4 regions of the Yersinia intermedia genome follow, and region 4 is predicted to be linked to each of the others. Evidence: predicted binding sites of a transcription regulator. Region 4 holds the regulator's gene; each other region holds the start of a gene.

Region 1 (5,548 bases), 970 kb from region 4:
GGTTACGTCCCACGCCCATAGTTCACAATAAACACCGATTTCACGAACGCGTCGCGCCACCAGTTGGGTGTATTGCGAGCCGAAATCAAGAATAAGGATGCGATGCTTATGAATATTTTTTGTCATGTGCGGCGTATTCCACAGAAAAATAATAAAATTAAATAGCTACCATAATTATTTATGAATCATTCCAGTCGGCGAAGCCAAACAGTTGGTTAACGCCCGCAGCACGGCATGCGCAGTTGACACCAAGTCAATGAGCAATGCGAGCAGCGAACGATGACCAAATTCGCCGGTTTAAGCCCCTGGAATTAGCCCATGCGATAGTTAGGGGATTCTTTAGTGATAGTCACATCATGCACATGGCTTTCTTGAATCCCTGCACCACTGATACGCACAAACTCAGCTTTGGTGCGCAATTCATTGATAGTGGCACAACCGGTCAGACCCATGCAGGAGCGCAAGCCCCCCATTTGCTGATGCACAATCTCTTTCAACAAACCTTTGTATGCAACACGCCCTTCAATCCCTTCTGGTACCAGTTTATCGGCAGCATTATCAGTTTGGAAGTAACGGTCAGAAGAGCCTTTGGACATCGCGCCCAGTGACCCCATACCACGGTAAGATTTGAATGAACGGCCTTGGTAGAGTTCAATTTCGCCCGGAGACTCTTCAGTCCCTGCCAGCATAGAACCGACCATGACACAGGAAGCACCCGCCGCAATGGCTTTCGCAATATCGCCGGAGAAACGGATACCGCCATCGGCAATCACCGGGATACCGGTCCCTTCCAGTGCTTCGACCGCGTCAGCAATCGCCGTAATCTGTGGCACACCAACACCCGTAACAATACGGGTGGTACAGATTGAGCCTGGGCCAATCCCTACTTTTACGGCACTCACACCGGCATCCGCCAAGGCTTTTGCCCCTGCGCCCGTCGCAACGTTACCGCCAACGATTTGCAGGTTAGGGTATTTAGCACGGGTTTCACGGATACGTTGCAGAACGCCTTCAGAATGACCATGGGATGAGTCAATCAGTAAAACATCAACACCAGCGGTGACCAGCGCGTCGATACGCTCTTCATTACCCGCACCGGCACCCACGGCAGCCCCGACACGCAGACGGCCATGCTCGTCCTTACAGGCGTTAGGCTTGCGCTCTGCTTTCTGGAAGTCTTTTACGGTAATCATGCCGCGCAGGTGGAAGCTATCATCAACAACCAATGCTTTCTCGACACGTTTTTCATGCATTTTTTGCAAGACAACTTCGCGAGCCTCGCCTTCCTTGACGGTAACCAGACGCTCTTTCGGTGTCATCACCGCCGTCACGGGTTGGTCTAAGTCAGTCACAAAGCGCACATCACGGCCAGTGATAATGCCGACCAGCTCATAATCTTCGGTAACAACTGGGTAACCAGCGAAACCGTTACGGGCAGTCAATTCTTTCACTTGGCGCAGTGTGGTGGTTGGGGTAACAGTCTGCGGCTCGGTAACAACGCCACTTTCGTGTTTTTTCACGCGGCTAACTTCTTCAGCCTGGCGCTCAATGGACATATTTTTGTGAATGAAACCTAAACCGCCCTCTTGTGCTAGCGCAATGGCCAGACGAGCTTCGGTAACGGTATCCATGGCTGCGGACAGCATAGGGATATTTAGGCGGATAGTTGCGGTCAGTTGAGTGCCAAGTTCGGCCGTATTAGGCAAAACTGTGGAGTGGGCTGGAACCAGGAGAACGTCGTCAAATGTCAGAGCTTCTTTCTTGATACGTAGCATGGGCAATATCTCACCAAGGTGGATGTGAAAAGATAAAATATTGCCGTGGCATTATACAGAGCGTAATCGGTTGCCTCCAGCACTTTCTCATAATTTTTCTTGCCAACCGGTCTGAGGTAGGTAATATCGATCAATTAAGTGCTTGTTTTAAAATTTGATCCAGGTCACATGTCACAATCTTCCGCATCAACAATTTTTACTGTTAGCCGCCTTAATCAGACGGTACGACAACTGCTGGAAATGGAAATGGGCCAGATTTGGCTCACGGCCGAGATATCCAATTTCTCCCAACCATCATCCGGTCACTGGTATTTCACCCTAAAAGACGCCCAAGCGCAGGTGCGTTGTGCGATGTTTCGCAACACTAACCGCCGTACTACGTTTCGCCCACAAAATGGTCAACAAGTGTTGGTTAGGGCATCGATTACCCTGTACGAGCCGCGTGGCGATTATCAGTTAATTGCGGAAAGCATGCAGCCTGCCGGTGACGGATTGCTGCAACAACAGTTTGACCAACTCAAGCAACAACTGGCGGCGGAAGGGCTGTTTGATCAACATCATAAACAACCGCTGCCAAGTCCTGCCAGGCAAGTTGGTGTCATCACCTCTGCCAGTGGTGCGGCGCTGCATGATGTTCTACAGGTTTTGCAACGCCGTGACCCATCATTGCCAGTAATTATTTACCCAACAGCAGTGCAAGGTGTTGATGCTCCATTGCAGATAGTCCGTGCCATTCAGTTAGCTAACCTACGTGCCGAGTGCGATATATTAATCGTCGGGCGTGGCGGCGGGTCGCTGGAAGACCTGTGGAGTTTTAACGACGAACGGGTTGCCCGCGCTATTTTCAATAGCCACATCCCGATAGTCAGTGCGGTCGGCCATGAAACCGACATCACTATCGCTGATTTTGTCGCTGACTTACGGGCACCAACACCTTCCGCTGCCGCAGAATTAGTAAGCCGTAACCAGATTGAGCTGGTCAGGCAAATTCAAGGGCAGCAGCAGCGGATGGAAATGGCGATGGATTATTATCTGGCGCAGCGCGGCCAGCAATTCACCCGCCTTGAGCACCGTTTACAGCAACAACATCCACATTTGCGGCTGGCACGTCAGCAGACCCTGTTATTAAAGCTGCAACGCCGCCTGGAAGAGAGCGCGCAAAACCAAATTCGCGGGTTAAGCCGGCGCACCGAACGGCTCCAGCAGCGCCTCGCGCAAGTGCAACCGCAAGGGCAGATTCACCGTTACAGCCAGCAAGTGCAGCAGCAGGAATACCGCTTGCGCCAGGCATTAGAGCGCCAGCTTAATGGTTATCGGCAACGTTTTGGTATCGCCTGCTCGCAGTTAGAGGCTGTCAGCCCATTAGCAACGCTGGCCCGTGGCTACAGTGTCACGCAGACCTCGGCAGGGGTAGTGCTGAAAACCACGAAGCAGATACAGGCAGGCGATAAGCTGACGACCCGATTGCAGGACGGTTGGGTAGAAAGTGAAATCACCCAAATCAATGTGGCGAAAAAGGCTCGCCAACGGAAAGCGGCAAAAGAGTAATGCTACCCGGCTCAATTGCGGCCAGTCAAATCGTCGGCAAGTAACTAAAGTGAACGCGGCTTTTCGAAATGAGGCCGTGACCGTGCTGGCAGAAATAGTCAATTGCGCCACATGCCTTCAGTACCTGCAACGGTTTAGCGCAATCAGGGCACTCCGCCTGTGGCTGATAGTTGCCATGGCAGTTAGAGCAATGAAAGTGGCCACTTACTTCGGTCATCAGTTTTTGGCAAACCGGGCATAATGCATCCATCTATTTCTCCTTAAAAAACTACATCACCCCAAGTGATCGTAGGAAGTAAATCCCCAGCGCGGTGGTAAAAAATGAACCGACCGTGGTGATAGCAATGATATTCGCCGCCAGGGTGGCATTGCCCCCCATGGCGCGGGTCATAACATAACTGCCAGCCGCCGTTGGGGTGGCAGAGAACAGGAATATAATCCCTAATGTCGCCCCACGAAAGCCCATTAACAAGCCGCCAGCAGTCATCAATATTGGCACCACGAATAATTTAGCTGTTGAAGATAACGCGGCCACATTGGATGAACGGAACATCGCGTGCCAGTCAAGACTCGCACCGGTGCACAACAGAGCCAATGGCAATGCCAAAGCAGAGATATAACTCCCCGTTTGCACAATCACCTGAGGAAGGGGTAATTGAGTTTGTGCATAGAGTAAACCGCACAGTAGCCCAATTATCAGCGGGTTGGTCACAATGCTGCGTAGCAATGATAATTTACTGATTTTGCCGCTCTGCCCAGCTTGCAGGCTGCGAGTCAGGGTGATCACCGACAGCATATTAAATAAAATCACTGTCACCGTTAGATACATCGAGCCGAGTGCCACCCCTTCAGCACCATATGCCGTCATGGCAAAAGCCAACCCGACGATAGCGGTATTGGCTCTGAACCCTCCCTGCACGAATACACCACGCTCTTTTGGGTCTTTTACCAGCCACTTGGCGGCGACTTCCAACAGCAAGAAGGTCACTAACGTACCAATAGCGCCGTAGACAACCAAGGGTAGGTTATCCAATAAGCTGACATGATTGGTCGCGACACTGAAAAACAGCAGACAAGGGAGGGCGAGATTGAAGACCAGCTTGGTCGCACCATCACAGAAGCGATCATCCATCAAGCCAACGCGCCGTAACAGCACACCGAGTAACATCATCAGCAAGTTAGGCATCGTAACACTAAATGCAAAACTCCAGGTTTCCCAAGACATGACTGGCTTTCAACTCCCTTTGTTTACCGTTAAGCGGCCAAGGCTGCACTTTACTGACGGCGGTCATTAAATGTGCAAAAAGCGCGGAATGCCCGCGCTTTGCTGTTACTACTTACCTTTTTTCAGGTGCGACATCAAACGCTTACGTTTACGCATCTGATTTGGTGTTAATGGATTGCGCTTACCCGCAAATGGGTTCTCACCCTCTTTAAACTGGATGCGAATTGGCGTACCCATTACTTTTAGTGAACGACGGAAGTAATTCATTAGGTAGCGTTTATACGAATCCGACAGGTCAGTAACCTGGTTGCCGTGGATAACGACAATCGGCGGGTTATAACCCCCAGCATGGGCATACTTCAATTTGACACGACGGCCACGTACCAAAGGAGGCTGATGGTCTTCTTCTGCCATTTGCATAATGCGGGTCAGTAAGGATGTGCCCACACGTTTGGTTGAGCAGTCATAGGCTTCTTGAATAGATTCAAACAGATTACCCACGCCACTGCCATGTAAGGCTGAGATAAAGTGAATCCGCGCAAAATCGACAAAGCCAAGACGCAGATCCAGCATATCTTTAACCTGCGCACGCGCTTCTTCTGTCATGCCATCCCATTTGTTGACCGCAATAACAAGTGAGCGCCCACTATTGAGAATAAAGCCCAACAGCGACAGGTCCTGATCCGAAATACCATCACGAGCATCAATAACCAGCAAGACAACGTTGGAATCTTCGATTGCCTGCAAGGTTTTAATTACTGAGAATTTTTCAACCGTTTCAGTGATTTTGCCGCGTTTACGCACACCCGCAGTATCAATCAGGATATATTCACGCTCATCGCGAGTCATAGGAATATAAATGCTGTCACGCGTGGTGCCCGGCATATCATAAACCACCACACGATCTTCACCGAGAATGCGGTTTGTTAGTGTGGACTTACCTACGTTAGGACGCCCGACAATAGCCAGTTTGATTGGCAGAGTCCGTGGGTCAAAATCA
Region 2 (5,548 bases), 2.2 Mb from region 4:
AAGAACAGGTGCAGTTCTCTGGACTGGCGCTGGTTATTATTGATGAACAACATCGTTTTGGTGTTCATCAACGGCTCGCTTTATGGGAAAAGGGCGAGGAACAAGGCTTCCATCCGCATCAGTTAATTATGACCGCAACCCCAATTCCAAGAACGCTAGCCATGACTGCCTATGCTGATCTTGATACCTCGGTAATTGACGAGCTTCCGCCAGGCAGAACGCCAGTGACCACAGTAGCAATCCCTGATACCCGCCGCAGTGATGTTATCCAACGAGTTAAAAATGCCTGTCTGGAAGAGGGGCGGCAAGCTTATTGGGTCTGCACACTGATTGAGGAATCTGAAGTACTGGAAGCGCAGGCCGCCGAGGTAACGTGTGAAGAACTGAAAATTGCGTTGCCGGAAATTAAAGTCGGCTTAGTTCATGGGCGCATGAAAGGGCCGGAGAAACAGGCCGTTATGCTGGCCTTTAAACAGGGTGAGTTGCAACTCTTGGTCGCCACCACGGTGATCGAGGTTGGGGTGGATGTGCCTAACGCCAGCCTGATGATAATCGATAACCCAGAACGCTTGGGGTTAGCGCAATTACATCAGTTACGAGGGCGTGTTGGCCGTGGTGCTGTCGCCTCTCATTGCGTATTACTCTATAAAACACCGTTGAGTAAAACCGCCCAAATGCGTTTACAAGTGTTGCGTGATAGCAACGATGGCTTTGTGATTGCACAGCGGGATTTGGAAATCCGTGGTCCTGGCGAGTTGTTGGGAACGCGGCAAACCGGAAGCGCGGAGTTTAAAGTGGCCGATTTACTGCGTGATCAAGCAATGATTCCCGAAGTTCAACGAGTAGCTCGCCATCTGCATCAGCAATACCCAGAGCATGCACGCGCCTTGATCGAACGCTGGTTACCAGAGCGAACACGTTACACTAACGCTTAATAAATAAGGGGCAGGTAAACCCACCCCTAAGTGCAGTTACCCTACCACCGCTGGGAATATTGGTAGTAAAAGATACAGCTTAATCACGATCGCATTAGCGATATCAATAAAGAATGCGCCAACCATTGGTACCACTAAGAACGCCAAATGAGACGGACCAAACCGGTCAGTAATGGCTTGCATATTAGCAATCGCAGTCGGTGTCGCGCCAAGGCCGAAACCACAATGCCCCGCCGCCAATACCGCGGCATCATAGTTTTTGCCCATGACACGATAAGTAACAAAGATAGCGTACAACGCCATCGCCAGTGCCTGAACGGACAAAATCACCAACATCGGTAATGCCAGTGAAGCCAGCTCCCAGAGTTTTAGGCTCATCAGCGCCATCGCCAAAAACAGTGACAGACTAACGTTACCCAACACTGATACCGCGCGATCAAAGACTTTATAGAAGCCGATTGCCGACAATGTGTTGCTAAGGATAACTCCGACAAATAATACGCAAACAAAGATTGGCAGCTCAAACATCGAACCTAGCAACCAACCCGCAATCACATTGCCGGCCATCAGGCAGATAGCGATCATGGCGATAGTTTCAACTAACACCAGCGAGGTTATCATGCGCCCCGCCGAAGGCTTTTCAAATGCGGAAGGGACTTCGCTGTCCTCCGGCGTACCATCGGGTGTAGCAGAGTGTTTCACCAGGTAGCGAGCTACCGGGCCACCAATCAAACCACCCAGTACCAAACCAAATGTTGCACAAGCCATAGCAACTTCTGTCGCATTTTCAAAGCCATAGCGCTCAGAAAAGAGTTTACTCCAAGCAGCGCCAGTACCATGCCCACCCGATAAGGTAATTGAGCCAGCTAATAGCCCCATCAACGGGTCTAGCCCCATCAATTTAGCAAGCGCAATACCAATCGCGTTCTGCATTAACAGCAAGCCGACAACCACAAACACAAATACGCTCAAGGCCTTGCCACCGGAACGTAAGCTAGCCAGATTGGCATTCAAACCAATAGTTGCAAAGAATGCCAGCATCAAGGGATCTTTGAGCGACATATCAAAACTGATTTCCCAACCGAGAGTCTTTTGCATTAGTAACATCAAGAAGGCAACCAACAAACCCCCAGCTACCGGTTCAGGAATAGTATATTTTTTCAGGAATGGGACAGTTTGTACGAGTTTTCGGCCTAATAATAAAACCAAACAGGCCGCGACTAGCGTGCCATAGGTATCGAGATGAAACATCTTGGTACTCCATGCGATTAAAATATCGATTAAAAATATGACGTTAGACAGTTCCTTAAAAACGCCAAAACAGTTAAGGAAGGGATTAGAAAAAAAAACGCCGCCAATTACAAGTTTAGTAATAGAAAAATGCGAGTGAGTACCAGATAGAATTATTTTTAAAAAACGCAGCGCAACCGATTGCTTTTGTGAGGCGGATCATTAAAATGCCCTCTTTGCCGATCCGGGAATGCCACTCCATGTCTACGCAATCCGCCGAGCTTGATACTCCACAGCAAGCAACCACTCGCCCCAGCGAATTGATTTACCGTTTAGAAGACCGCCCTCCACTCGCCCAAACATTGTTCGCCGCTTGCCAGCATTTATTGGCGATGTTTGTCGCAGTGATAACCCCTGGCCTATTGATTTGTCAGGCTCTGGGGCTACCCGCGGAAGATACCCAACGCATTATTAGCATGTCGCTGTTTGCATCCGGCTTGGCGTCGTTGCTGCAAATTAAAACCTGGGGGCCGATTGGCTCGGGCCTATTATCGATTCAGGGCACCAGTTTTAACTTTGTTTCACCATTAATTATGGGGGGTCTGGCACTGAAAAACGGCGGCGCAGATATCCCAACTATGATGGCGGCACTGTTCGGTACGCTGATGGTGGCGTCCTGCACCGAAATTATACTTTCCCGCTTCCTGCATCTGGCGCGCCGCATTATTACCCCATTGGTATCCGGTATCGTGGTGATGATCATCGGCCTGTCATTGATTCAGGTTGGGCTGACATCTATTGGTGGCGGTTATGGTGCAATGAGTGACCATACCTTTGGTGCACCGAAAAACCTGTTATTAGCAGGTGCCGTATTAGTCGTGATTATTCTCCTCAACCGCCAGCGTAACCCGTATTTGCGTGTGGCCTCGTTGGTCATTGCAATGGCCGTGGGCTACTTGCTGGCCTGGTCGCTGGGTATGTTGCCAGAGAGCCGCCCGGTGGTAGATACCGCACTGATCACCATTCCAACACCGCTCTATTATGGTCTCTCTTTTGACTGGAATCTGCTGGTGCCACTGATGTTAATCTTCATGGTCACCTCACTGGAAACCATCGGTGATATCACCGCGACCTCGGATGTCTCTGAGCAACCGGTTCATGGCCCCTTGTACATGAAGCGCCTAAAAGGTGGTGTGCTGGCGAATGGTTTGAACTCCATGCTGTCAGCCGTATTCAACACCTTCCCTAACTCCTGCTTCGGCCAGAACAATGGTGTGATCCAGTTAACCGGTGTTGCCAGTCGTTATGTCGGTTTCGTTGTCGCACTGATGCTGATTGTGCTGGGTCTGTTCCCAGCGGTTGCGGGTTTCGTGCAACATATTCCTGAGCCCGTTCTGGGGGGCGCTACGCTGGTGATGTTCGGTACCATTGCCGCTTCCGGCGTGCGCATCGTCTCTCGTGAAACACTCAATCGCCGCGCTATTATGATTATGGCTCTGTCATTGGCAGTTGGTATGGGTGTTGCACAACAGCCCCTGATTCTGCAATTTGCGCCAGATTGGATCAAAACGCTGCTTTCTTCCGGGATTGCTGCCGGTGGTATTACTGCCATTGTACTTAACTTGCTCTTCCCACAAGAAAAATAATCTTTGCGTTAACACGTCAATGAAATGGCCGGTCGTAAACGATCCCGGCCATTTTTTATCAACGGATAACTGATTGTCTATTGAGCTAATGGACAAATTGCGGCATAAACAGGGTTCCGTATCACCGACAGGCGTGGAAAGACCAGATGAAATTTCTCAGGAAAGTACTACTAACGGTATTACTGCTACTGGTGCTGTCCATAGTGCTGTGCTACGTATTGCTCCAGACCAGTTGGGCTGCCGGTTGGTTAAGCCGTTGGGTTAGTGATAACAGTGAATATCGCCTCTCTTTGGGAAAAATAGACCACTCATGGTCCCAACCGGGGCAAGTCAGTTTCAGCGATGTTACGCTGGGGCGTGCCAATCAGCCCCCGTTTCTTGCTGCTCAACAAGCGCTATTTGGCCTGAGTTGGCGGCAATTGACCGAACCGCGTCATTTTCTCAGCCTTAATCTGCAAAATGGCCGCTTAATCCTCAGTAACAGCCAATCACCGCTGCCATTACAGGCGGATACTTTGCAGTTAACTAATATGGCCCTCGATACCACTCTTGAGCCGAAAAATTCAGCAGCCCAATGGAAGATTGCGGGTCAGCAAGTGACTGGAGGTTTGGTGCCTTGGCTGCCACAACCCGGTAATAGCCTTGGCGAAAATGCTCAATTTCAGTTTAGTGCCGGCTCTTTAACCATTAATGGTATTACTGCTCAACAACTGTATCTGCAAGGCTCGATACAGAAAAATGCCCTGACCCTAACCAACTTTGGCGCAGATATAGCGCAAGGTGAATTGACAGGTAACGCCAGCCAAGCGGCTGATGGCAGTTGGCTGGTCGATCGCCTGCGGCTCAGCAATATCCGCCTGCAAACGCTAGCATCCGTAAATGATGTCTGGGATACGTTCTTACAACTCCCGCCTATTACGCTAAAACGCTTTGATTTAATTGATGCGCGGGTAGAAGGGAAAAACTGGGCATTTAATGACTTAGATTTGACGCTAAAAAATATCACGTTTAAACAAGGCGATTGGCAAACTGAGGATGGCGAACTGTCCTTCAATGCCGGTGATATTATCAAGGGTAATATTCATCTGATTGACCCAATAGCAACATTCGCTTTATCTCCGGCTGGCGTCACAATTAATCAGTTCTCAACCCGCTGGCAGGATGGTCTATTAAGAACTCAGGGAAATTGGGCGCGCAATACTCATCGCCTACAACTGGATGAACTGACACTGGTCGCGCTGGTTTATACTTTGCCTGCCGATTGGAAGCAACAATGGCAACAAACATTGCCAAACTGGTTGTCTGAGGTGTATGTCGGCAAGCTTAGTGCTAATCGTAACTTGTTGATTGACATCAACCCTGACTTCCCCTTCCAGATTACATCGCTGGACGCCGCTGGCACTAACTTACTGTTGGCAAAAAACCATCAGTGGGGTGTATGGTCTGGCTCATTAATGTTGAATGCAGGTAATGCGACATTTAATAAAAATGATGTTCGCCGCCCGTCACTGGCCTTAAATGCCAATGAACAACAAATTACATTTAGTGATTTAAGCGCGTTCACCAAAGAAGGCTTATTGGAAGCCACTGCCAGTATTGGCCAAACGCCTGCTCGAGCCTTATCACTGGCGCTGACCGGCCGCTCGGTCAATCTGGATATTTTGCAAAACTGGGGCTGGCCAGCATTACCGTTGCATGGCCTGGGCAATCTAAAATTGCAAATAAAAGGCAGTCTGG
Region 3 (5,548 bases), 1.3 Mb from region 4:
CAACTCGAATTATTTAGTGTATAGTTTTATCATGATTATCTTAGGAGGCACCGTGAAGTTGAAGACATTGGCTTTGGCCGCAATGATGGGATTAGGGACGTTACCTTTGGCGCTACACGTTCAGGCAGCCGAACTGCCAGAAGGGCCGCATGTTGTCACCTCCGGGACCGCCAGTGTTGATGCGACACCGGATATCGCGACTATCGCTATTGAAGTTAGTGTATCAGCCAAAGATGCTGCTGATGCAAAAAAACAGGTTGATACGCGGGTCGCACAATATTTTGATTTCTTACGTAAAAGTGGCATTGAAAAGAAAGATATCAATGCTGCCAATATTCGTACCCAACCTGAATACGATTACCAGAAAAGCGGTGAAGCGGTATTGAAGGGATATCGTGCCGTGCGCCAGGTTCAGGTAACATTGCGCCAACTGGATAAGCTGAATGAGTTACTCGATGGTGCGCTGAAGTCTGGTCTAAACGAAATCCGCGCGGTGGAACTCGGGGTGGCAAACCCGGATACTTATCGTGAACAGGCGCGTAAAAAAGCTATTGAGAATGCCATTAGCCAGGCAGGATCACTGGCTGATGGATTTAAAGTTAAACTGGGGCCGGTCTACAGCATCCGTTATCACGTTGCTAACTACCAGCCAATGCCGGTAGCCCGCATGTTTAAAAGCGCTGAAGCGGCACCTGCCAATGATGCAGCGCAAACTTATGAGCAGCAGACCATCCATTTTGATGATCAGGTTGATGTCGTGTTTGAACTCCAAACTGCGACCAGTACCGCCAAATAAATTAGTCCTGCCGTAATACCTGACGCCCATAAGACAGCAGGGCGTCAGTCACCTTTCTCATGGTCCTGCTTTCCGGTGCAAACCGGTGCCAGAACAGCATCCGCCGTTGCAGCAATCCTGGGGTCAGATTGATCAATTCGCCTGACGCCAGTTCTTTCTCGATTTGCAGATGCGGGATCATACAACAGGTAGTTCCCTGCCGTGCTAACTGCACAAAAGCTTCGGAAGAGTTAACAATATGGCAGGGCACACTGCCCGGTGATAAATCAAAATTCTGCTGTAAAAACGCCTGATGCATATCATCCAGATGGTCAAATGCTACCGCTGGCGCTTTCAATAATGCTGAGCGGGTTACACCATTGGGGAAATAACGCTCAGCGAAAGGTTTGGAGGCGACAAACAAGTAATCCAGCGCACCGAGTTGATCAACCAGACAACTGGGTAGCGGTTGAGGTTGGATACTGACAGCACCCACGACCTCGCCGCGACGCAACCGTTCCTGAGTTCGAGTTTCATCCTCGACTTGTAAGTTCAGCCGGATAGGGGAATCAGCCAGCACCGGTTTCAATGCCGGTAGCAACCAGGTCGCCAAACTGTCGGCGTTGACTGCCAGCGACAATAACAATGGCGTATCTCCGCCATTATCATTGCCCAGCCACTCTTCTTCCAGTAACTCAACCTGATGCAGTAACGCGAGCAGTTTTTGCCCTTGCTCGGTAGGCCGTGGTGGCACAGTGCGCACCAGCAGCGGTTGACCGAACAGATTCTCCAACTGCTTGATGCGTTGAGATACTGCCGATTGGGTGATACAAAGTTTTTGTGCAGCGCGTTCAAAACCGCGTTCACGGATCACCGCGTCCAGCGCTTGTAGCGTACGGTAGTCTGGGCGTTTCATCGGAGTCATCTCTCCAAATATTAAGTCGATACAGCACTATGCCACATTTTTGCCATTTTGTTACGACAGGATGCCAAGGTGCCAGCCACAAATAAACCGACATAACTGTGATCCGGCTAGAATTAACTACCACGCGAGTTGGCTTTATTCACACAATCACCACTGCGAATGCTCTATAATGACCTCAGGTTTTCTTTCACATCAAGGCGTGAACTTACCATGACTCAGGATGAACTTAAAAAAGCAGTAGGCTGGGCAGCATTAGATTATGTCAAACCTGGTACCATCGTTGGGGTCGGCACCGGCTCGACTGCGGCACATTTTATTGATGCACTTGGCTCCATCAAGGGCCAGATAGAAGGGGCGGTTTCCAGCTCTGATGCGTCTACTGCCAAACTGAAAAGTTACGGCATCCACGTATTTGATTGTAATGAAGTGGACGTATTGGATATCTATGTTGACGGTGCTGATGAAATTAACGGCCAGATGCAGATGATCAAAGGCGGTGGTGCTGCGCTGACCCGCGAGAAAATCATTGCTGCTATTGCTCGTCAGTTTATCTGCATCGCGGATGCATCCAAGCAGGTTGATATACTGGGCAAATTCCCGCTGCCAGTTGAAGTTATCCCAATGGCCCGTTCTTATGTGGCTCGTGAACTGGTTAAGCTGGGTGGCTTACCGGAGTACCGTCAGAACGTCCTGACTGATAACGGCAACGTTATTTTGGATGTCCACAATTTGAGTATTTTGGATGCCATTGCGTTAGAAAATAAAATTAATGGTATTGCCGGTGTCGTTACGGTTGGCTTATTTGCTAATCGGGGGGCTGATGTGGCACTGATTGGCACCGCCGACGGCGTTAAGACCATAAAATTAAAGTGATCAGTTAATTCTCTCTCAGGATGAGGTCTGGCCGCTTCATCCTGAAAGTTTTTTTGCGTTTAAATATCTTTTCTTAAAATCGTTAAATTTGGTGATATATATCACATTTCTTCATTTCGTTTTATTAACCTGCCATTAACCCTCTTCGTGCCAGTTTTTTATTCCATAAATTAACATTGGCACTGATTGTTATGCTGACCGGCAGGCAATCGTTTGTATTGCTGCCCGCGTAATATTTGTTATGTTGACAGGGTGCTGACCGGATTCATTCGATAGCGGCAGCCACATCTGAAGTCTGAAAATAGGGTCGGGGACATGGCAAAAGTATCACTGGAGAAAGACAGAATTAAGTTTCTGTTAGTGGAAGGGGTGCACCAGAGCACAGTTGATAATCTGCGTGCAGCCGGTTATAGCAATATTGAATATCATAAAGGTGCCTTAGACACCGAAGCACTGAAAGCATCGATCAAAGATGCTCACTTCATCGGCATTCGATCGCGTACGCATCTGTCTGAAGAAGTTTTTGCGGCAGCAGAAAAATTAGTCGCAGTAGGTTGTTTCTGTATCGGTACCAATCAGGTTGATTTAAACGCGGCCACCAAACGCGGCGTGCCGGTATTCAATGCACCTTTCTCCAATACCCGTTCGGTAGCTGAAATGGTACTGGGCGAGTTACTGCTGATGTTCCGGGGCATTCCATCGGCTAACGCCAAAGCTCACCGTGGTGAGTGGAACAAGCTGGCGGTGGGTTCCTATGAAGCCCGTGGCAAGAAGCTGGGTATTATCGGTTATGGTCATATCGGCACCCAACTAGGGATTCTGGCAGAAAGTGTCGGGATGAAAGTATTTTTCTACGATATCGAAAATAAACTGTCGTTAGGGAATGCCCAGCAGGTGCGTCACCTGTCTGATTTGCTGAATATGAGTGATGTGATTAGCCTGCATGTGCCGGAAAACCACTCCACTAAAAATATGATTGGCCCTGAGCAGTTGGCTCTGATGAAGCCGGGTGCGATGCTGATTAACGCCTCACGCGGTACTGTGGTCGATATCCCGGCCTTGTGTGATGCATTGGCCAGCAATCATTTGGCAGGAGCCGCAATCGACGTCTTCCCTGAAGAGCCAGCAACCAATAAGGACCCGTTCAATTCACCTTTGTGCGAGTTTGATAATGTGTTGCTAACACCACATATTGGGGGCTCCACTCAGGAAGCGCAGGAAAATATCGGTGATGAAGTGGCGGGTAAGCTGGCGAAGTATTCCGACAACGGTTCTACGCTGTCTGCGGTCAACTTCCCTGAGGTTTCTCTGCCTGCTCACGGCGATAATACCCGCCGTCTGTTGCATATCCATGAGAACCGCCCAGGTATTCTGACCAGCATTAACAAAATCTTTGCTGAACAAGACGTTAACATTGCAGCACAGTATCTGCAAACCAGCGCTGAAATCGGTTATGTCGTTATTGATGTTGAAACTGATGATGCGGAAAATGCAGAAAAAGCATTGCAGGCGATGAAGGCGATCCCAGGAACTATCCGTGCTCGTTTGCTTTACTAATAAATATTTGTATTGAATGACTAAACACCCGCTATCTATAAAATATCGGGTGTTTTTTTATTTTGCAGGATTATCGCTCACCACTGCCACACTTTTGTTGGTGTTACTATTTCTGGCAATGGCACGTCCCAAAGCTCACAGGGCAAGTGCTCGACCCATTGGCAATCATGGGCCAGGCCAATAGGATAAGGGCCACCTTGCTGCCAGTGTTGCAGCGTACGGTCATAAAAGCCACCGCCCATACCTAAACGTTGCCCGTGGCTATCAAATGCCACCAACGGGGTTATCACCATATCCAATTGGTTTAGTGGCAGAACTTCTCGCACATCTAATTGTGGTTCAAGGATTTTCAGGCGATTACGGACCAGCGTGCTATCGGGGCGATAACGCAGAAACAATAAATTCCCGGTGCTAAAAGGGTGCAGAACTGGCAGGTAAACCTGTTTTTGCTGCTGCCATAGCTGCTCAATAATGGGGCGGGTATTGAGTTCGCCATCGAAGGAGAGGAATACGGCAATGGTGTTAGCCTGACGAATTTTGTCATGCTCAGCGATATGCTGTGCCGCCAGATGCGCTGATTGATGCTGTTGCTCCGCAGTCAAAAGACGCCGACGTTCACGAATTTCACTACGAATCTTTTGTCGTTCAAGGGTATATTGCGCAGTCAAAGGCATATTATTGATTCAAAAATATGTTGTTGATTTGAAAGATATATTATTGATACAAATAGAAAGAAAACGACCAATATAAAACGAACGTGATAACCCAAAATGTGGGTTACCCGATAAAGAGGGGATCTCCGAGATGCCGCCGCAGGCTGTAACCCTTGAACCCATGGTTCAAGGTGAACGCAGCGTCGCAACCTTAAGGCTTCTCGGCGGACCGAGCATGCGCACCAGTTACGGAGGCACTACATTCTGTTGGTATTAAATATCGGCTCAGGGGACTGGCCCGCTGGCAAACACCTCAGAGAAATTTTTTACTCACTGCTGAATCTATCATTCAACAGAGATTTATTCAAACTGTGCATCCTGACGTTCAGAGATGCGACCTTGTTCAAGCAACGCCTGTTCAATGGTCTGTTGTAACATCCTAATACGTTGCTCCATATTGGATGCATAGTCACGCGTTTTCAACCTTTCCTGAGCTAATTCGTGACAGACGTTCAATGCCGCGATAAAAACTAACTGCTCAGTATTTGTGACTCTAGTGCGAACTTTGAGATCTTGCAACCGTTGGTTAAGATCTTCTGCTGCCATGTTCAACGCGTCTTGTTGTTCTGGCGGGCAATTTACTCTTAACGAGCGACCAAAAATTTGAATATCTACCGGTTGTGCAGACATGCCACCTTCCTGACTAATTTTCGCGCCAGCCTTGTAAACCAGAGGCGAAATGCTCGTAGTTGCAAAGCGGGCGTC
Region 4 (5,548 bases):
GGTTGGTTACTGCCGGATGAAACGCTGCATTTCCATGTAGAGCCGTTTGAAGGCGCCAATCTGCAACCAGAAGCACTGGCATTTAATGGCATTGACCCAACCAACCCTTTGCGTGGTGCAGTGAGTGAGCATGATGCTTTACACGCCATTTTTAAAGCCGTACGTAAAGGGCTAAAAGATCAAGGCTGTAACCGGGCCATCATCGTGGCACACAACGCCAACTTTGATCACAGCTTCGTGATGGCTGCGGCTGAACGCGCCAGTTTGAAGCGTAACCCGTTCCACCCCTTTGCGACCTTTGATACTGCGGCGCTCAGTGGGTTGGTGTTGGGGCAAACCGTTCTGGCAAAAGCCTGTCTGACGGCAGGTATTCCGTTTGATAGCAGCCAGGCGCATTCCGCATTGTATGACACCATGCAAACGGCAAAATTATTCTGTGAACTGGTTAATCGCTGGAAGAAACTGGGTGGCTGGCCGATACCGGCTGGGGAATCCGAATAGCGCAGTGTTCATGAGCTAAGATTGTTCATGAGATAAAAGGCGACAATTTTACTTTCAAAAAAGGTGGCCCAAAGGCCACCTTTTTATTTTTCACTGAAAACATCCATGCCCTATTCTGCGGCAGGTTTTTCTTCTGATGAACGGTATTTGTCAGCGGTCTCTTTCAATAACTGCTGTAGTTCGCCACGCTGGTACATTTCCATCAGAATGTCACAACCGCCTACCAGTTCACCATCAACCCACAGTTGTGGGAAGGTTGGCCAGTTAGCATATTTTGGCAGTTCCGCACGGATATCCGGGTTTTGCAGGATATCAACATAAGCAAAGCGTTCACCACAGGCAGACAGCGCCTGCACAGCCTGAGCGGAGAAACCGCAGTTTGGCAGCTTAGGTGAACCCTTCATATAAAGCAGGATTGGGTTTTCTGCTATCTGGCGCTGAATTTTATCAATCGTCGTCATTTCTTGCTTCCTCAAGCCCTATAGTGGCTACAACAATTACGCCTACTGGAATAGGCCCTTATTGCTCAATTTAATTATTACATCCGGCCTATTGTAGCGACTGTCACTACTGGAATAAAACGCCATCTTTTGCAGGGGCTTTACTCTATGGCCGAATGGTTATATTGTCAGCTACAAATATATGCATTTAGAATAACATTTTTGATCCCACTAATTCACTATTATCTTCTTTATGGGGCTCTTAAGAATACTTGCTGTTATGACTACAGTAATTAGCATGGCAAGTCAGTTACATGTGAATGGCACATCAGTAGATACCCGATTTGGCTCGTATTTATGCTAATCTGCGCAGGGAGTGAGAGTAACGCCCCCAGCAAATTCAAGTACGAAGGACATAACTCGTTGACGTATGGTTGATTTAAGGCCATTAGACGTGTGAAAAAACGGCAATTACTCATTCATTAATGTTTTCTCACAATATCGATTAAAATCATGTCGCTCTGCGCTTTTTTATATCGTGAGTTTCGGCAATACTGTGACTCTTCATATTCATCTTAGGGCAAGGTTGGTAGCGTTATTATGCGTTTAATATTTACGCTGTTTGTGCTGCTGTTTACCCAGCTATTTTTAAATTTGGCGCATGCGTCACCGCAGGCTCACGTCTCGGCTGAGCAGAAGAAAGGACAGGTCAGCCAGGCCAGCCCGGATGATCGTAAAAAGCGTAAAGCCGATAAAAGCAGCAAAAAAGTAAAAGTCGCCAACACTAAAACCACCTCGGGCAAAGTGACAACGGCTAAAACAGCGGCCAGCAACGATAAAAAGAAAATTGCTGCCAACGCCACTAAAACGATGAAGAAAAAAGCACAAGAAGTCAGTAAAACCACGACAAAAAAAACCAATATTAAAACCGCAGCCAATAAAAAAGTGACCACAGTTAAAAAAACAGAAAAAGTCGCTTACGGCCGGCACAGAAATAAAACCCAAGGCAAAGCCGCTAGCGAATTAGTCGCTAATAGTAAAATTAAGCTCAGTCCGGCACATAAAAAACGCTATCAACATGCCAAGCAGACCGCGATGAGCAAACTAATGAAACAAGTTGGTAAACCTTATCGCTGGGGTGGCACCTCTCCTAATACCGGTTTTGATTGCAGCGGGCTTATCTATTACGCCTATAAAGACGTGATCAGAATAAAGATGCCACGCACGGCTAACGAGATGTATCACCTGCGTGACGCCGCCCCCGTAAAACGTGCTGAGTTGGAAAGCGGTGATTTAGTATTCTTCAATATTGCTAACCGTGGTGTCGCCGATCATGTGGGCGTCTATTTGGGTAATGGCAAGTTTATTCAGTCCCCGCGTACCGGCGAAGAAATTCGTATCAGCATGCTGGACAATGACTATTGGCAAGATCATTACGTTGGCGCACGCCGCGTGGTCACACCAAAAACCATCCGCTAAGACTTCAGTTTGCGCCCGGTAGCACCACCGGGTGCCTATAGCACAATAAGCCCCTTCACGTGTTAAACCCGTTGTATGACTTTCACGCTATCGCTCATCAAACAGTGAGGTTATCTCTGTCATTCCTGATGAAAGTTGTTAAGATTAATACCCACAACAAAAATACAACAATTAAGCTTTAACCGCTCTTCGCCACATAGCTGCCAACGGCAATTGATGTGATTTGAGGAGCAAACACCCTGAGCAACCCCGAAAGGAGAGAGCTATGTCTTTTGAATTACCGGCATTACCTTATGCGCAAAATGCGCTAGAACCCCACATTTCAGCTGAAACACTGGAATACCATTACGGTAAGCATCACAACACCTATGTGGTTAACCTCAATAATCTGATTAAAGGCACGGAGTTTGCGGGTAAGACGTTGGAAGAGATTGTAAAAACCTCTAATGGTGGGGTATTTAACAATGCGGCCCAAGTCTGGAACCACACCTTCTACTGGCATTGCCTGTCACCTAATGGTGGTGGCGAACCTACGGGTAAGGTTGCCGATGCTATTAATCAGTCATTTGGTTCTTTTGCTGAATTTAAAGCACAGTTTACTGATGCGGCAGTAAAAAACTTTGGCGCTGGCTGGACCTGGCTGGTTAAAAAAGCAGATGGCACGCTGGCGATTGTCAGTACATCTAATGCAGCAACACCACTGACCACCACTGATAAACCGGTGTTAACTGTCGATGTGTGGGAACATGCTTACTACATTGATTACCGCAATGCGCGACCAAAATACCTGGAGAACTTCTGGGCACTGGTTAACTGGTCTTTCGTTGAGAAAAATTTAGCCTGATACGGCGACAACAGACCGGCGCATTACTCGTAACAATAATTAAGGGCGGGTTTACCCGCCCTACTTATCACTTCACACCGGCAAGCGGCTCAATTAATTCATTACTGCCACGAAGCTAAAGACAATAATCATCGCCAGCGCACCAACAGTCGTAATCAGCGACATTTTCAGATTGGTATCCATAAAAACTCCTTAGCCGGTTAGTTTGTAGTAAGATAAAGGCACATAGTTAGTGTGTTAAATTATTTTCCCACAGTTCAGAAAAAAAATCTTGTGCTCATTACGCACTTTATAACTTTGATTACCCCTTTCACTTTTCCTCCAGATCAGACAAAATTCGCAGTTCATAACTGCATACCGACTAATAACGTCCAATAAATACTTTCAGACAACCCGCTGATTCAACTTCCCAGCCTAATATCGTGTTTGTGTCTGAGTGGTTTTCGAGTATTGCAGGCAAACGATTAACATAATACTTACCCTACTGTAACCGGTAAGCTTAGGAGTCATTCTTTTTATGGCAACGATTAAAGATGTGGCCAAACACGCGGGTGTGTCCACCACCACCGTTTCGCACGTTATCAACAAAACTCGTTTCGTCGCCGAAAACACGAAGGCTGCCGTGTGGGCTGCCATTAAAGAACTGCATTATTCGCCCAGCGCTGTGGCTCGCAGTTTGAAAGTCAATCACACCAAATCAATTGGTTTGCTGGCAACATCCAGTGAAGCACCTTATTTTGCTGAAGTGATTGAAGCCGTCGAAAACAGTTGTTACAGCAAGGGTTACACCCTGATTTTATGTAATTCTCATAATAATCTGGACAAACAAAAAGCCTATCTGGCGATGTTGGCGCAAAAACGTGTCGATGGGCTGCTGGTGATGTGTTCAGAATATCCTGAACAACTGCTAGGGATGTTAGAGGATTATCGTAATATCCCAATGGTCGTTATGGATTGGGGTACGGCTCGTGGCGATTTTACTGACTCTATTATTGATAACGCCTTTGAAGGTGGCTATTTAGCGGGCCGTTACCTGATTGAGCGCGGTCACCGTGACATTGGTGCTATCCCTGGTCAGTTAGCCCGTAATACCGGTGGTGGTCGCCATCAGGGCTTCCTGAAAGCGTTGGAAGAGGCCAATATCACACTGCGTGATGAATGGGTGGTGCAAGGGGATTTCGAGCCTGAATCCGGGTATAAAGCAATGCATCAAATTCTGACACAAAAGCATCGCCCAACAGCGGTATTCTGTGGCGGCGATATTATGGCCATGGGTGCAATATGTGCTGCTGATGAGTTGGGCCTACGGGTACCACAAGATATTTCGGTGATCGGCTATGATAATGTGCGTAATGCTCGCTATTTCTCGCCAGCACTGACCACGATTCACCAGCCAAAAGAGCGTTTGGGTGAAACCGCCTTTGCCATGTTACTTGATCGTATTGTCAGCAAACGTGAAGATCCGCAGACCATTGAGGTACATCCTAAACTGGTTGAGCGCCGCTCCGTTGCCGATGGCCCGTTCCGCGACTACCGCCGTTAATGCTCTTTCGCCGGTAGCATGCAACGCTACCGGTGCTAAGTTCGCGCAATCACCTCTTGCTCATTGAATGATAATTCACCGTCATCTTTCAGCCACTCAGCATTCAGCGTGACACTGTCACCCAAATACTCGAGTAGCCAGGCCAATGCGGGCGAGTGGTTGTTCTGCTGCCACGCCAAACAACATGGGCTATCGGGCAGCGGTTCTACCAACGTCAATGCCGCTAACTTCCCTTGTTCAATCAACGGCGACACCATGTGCGCTGGTACCATTCCAATGCATAACCCCGCACACAGGCAGTCGATTCCCGTTGCCCAGTCTGGAGCCACCAATCGCTGCTGGTTAGCTAAAGTCCAGGTGTCACGCTTAGGTAGGTTGCGGGCGGTATCCTCCAGACAGAGTGAGGGATAAGGCCGTAACTGATTATCACTAAGTGGCCCAGTTAACCGGGCTAAAGGGTGATCGATGCTCACCACACAATGCCAACTTAAAAAACCCATATCGCGAAAAACAAATCGCCCACCGACGGGGATCGCGCGGGTAGCACCTATGGCCATTTCCGCCTGCCCCTCCACCAGCGCATCCCACACACCGTTGAAGACTTCATAGCGTACCCGCAGCTCAATATCAGGAAAATGTCGATAAAAATCCAACACTAAGCGGCGACTACGCTGTGGCTTAACAATTTTATCTATCACTATATTTAACTGCCCACGCCAACCATTCGCCACTTGTTGGCAT

The links. The regulator PurR, encoded in region 4, represses purine synthesis genes. The targets are predictions, from matches to a motif close to CANGCAAACGTTTGCNTG.
Positions count from the first base shown of each region.
Region 1: guaB (IMP dehydrogenase) is a predicted target of PurR. The motif match lies at 1,835-1,852, and genes of this name have one in related genera.
Region 2: gltS (sodium/glutamate symporter) is a predicted target of PurR. The motif match lies at 2,356-2,373, and genes of this name have one in related genera.
Region 3: serA (phosphoglycerate dehydrogenase) is a predicted target of PurR. The motif match lies at 2,776-2,793, and genes of this name have one in related genera.

Region 1 is NZ_LR134116.1:1,241,453-1,247,000, reverse strand. Features, by position in the region: gene guaA (glutamine-hydrolyzing GMP synthase) at 1-126, opposite strand, end outside; gene guaB (IMP dehydrogenase) at 312-1,775, opposite strand; gene xseA (exodeoxyribonuclease VII large subunit) at 1,944-3,323, shown strand; gene EL015_RS05815 (zinc ribbon domain-containing protein) at 3,349-3,573, opposite strand; gene EL015_RS05810 (AEC family transporter) at 3,592-4,548, opposite strand; gene der (ribosome biogenesis GTPase Der) at 4,657-5,548, opposite strand, start outside.
Region 2 is NZ_LR134116.1:27,443-32,990, reverse strand. Features, by position in the region: gene recG (ATP-dependent DNA helicase RecG) at 1-935, shown strand, start outside; gene gltS (sodium/glutamate symporter) at 972-2,186, opposite strand; gene EL015_RS00135 (uracil-xanthine permease family protein) at 2,426-3,811, shown strand; gene EL015_RS00130 (AsmA family protein) at 3,958-5,548, shown strand, end outside.
Region 3 is NZ_LR134116.1:878,452-883,999, forward strand. Features, by position in the region: gene EL015_RS04055 (oxidative stress defense protein) at 53-796, shown strand; gene EL015_RS04060 (LysR family transcriptional regulator ArgP) at 798-1,691, opposite strand; gene rpiA (ribose-5-phosphate isomerase RpiA) at 1,911-2,573, shown strand; gene serA (phosphoglycerate dehydrogenase) at 2,889-4,130, shown strand; gene EL015_RS04075 (5-formyltetrahydrofolate cyclo-ligase) at 4,208-4,804, opposite strand; RNA gene ssrS (6S RNA) at 4,923-5,106, opposite strand; gene zapA (cell division protein ZapA) at 5,144-5,473, opposite strand.
Region 4 is NZ_LR134116.1:2,212,783-2,218,330, reverse strand. Features, by position in the region: gene rnt (ribonuclease T) at 1-501, shown strand, start outside; gene EL015_RS10115 (Grx4 family monothiol glutaredoxin) at 612-962, opposite strand; gene EL015_RS10110 (C40 family peptidase) at 1,542-2,420, shown strand; gene sodB (superoxide dismutase [Fe]) at 2,686-3,264, shown strand; gene cydH (cytochrome bd-I oxidase subunit CydH) at 3,358-3,447, opposite strand; gene purR (HTH-type transcriptional repressor PurR) at 3,782-4,807, shown strand; gene punR (DNA-binding transcriptional activator PunR) at 4,843-5,548, opposite strand, start outside.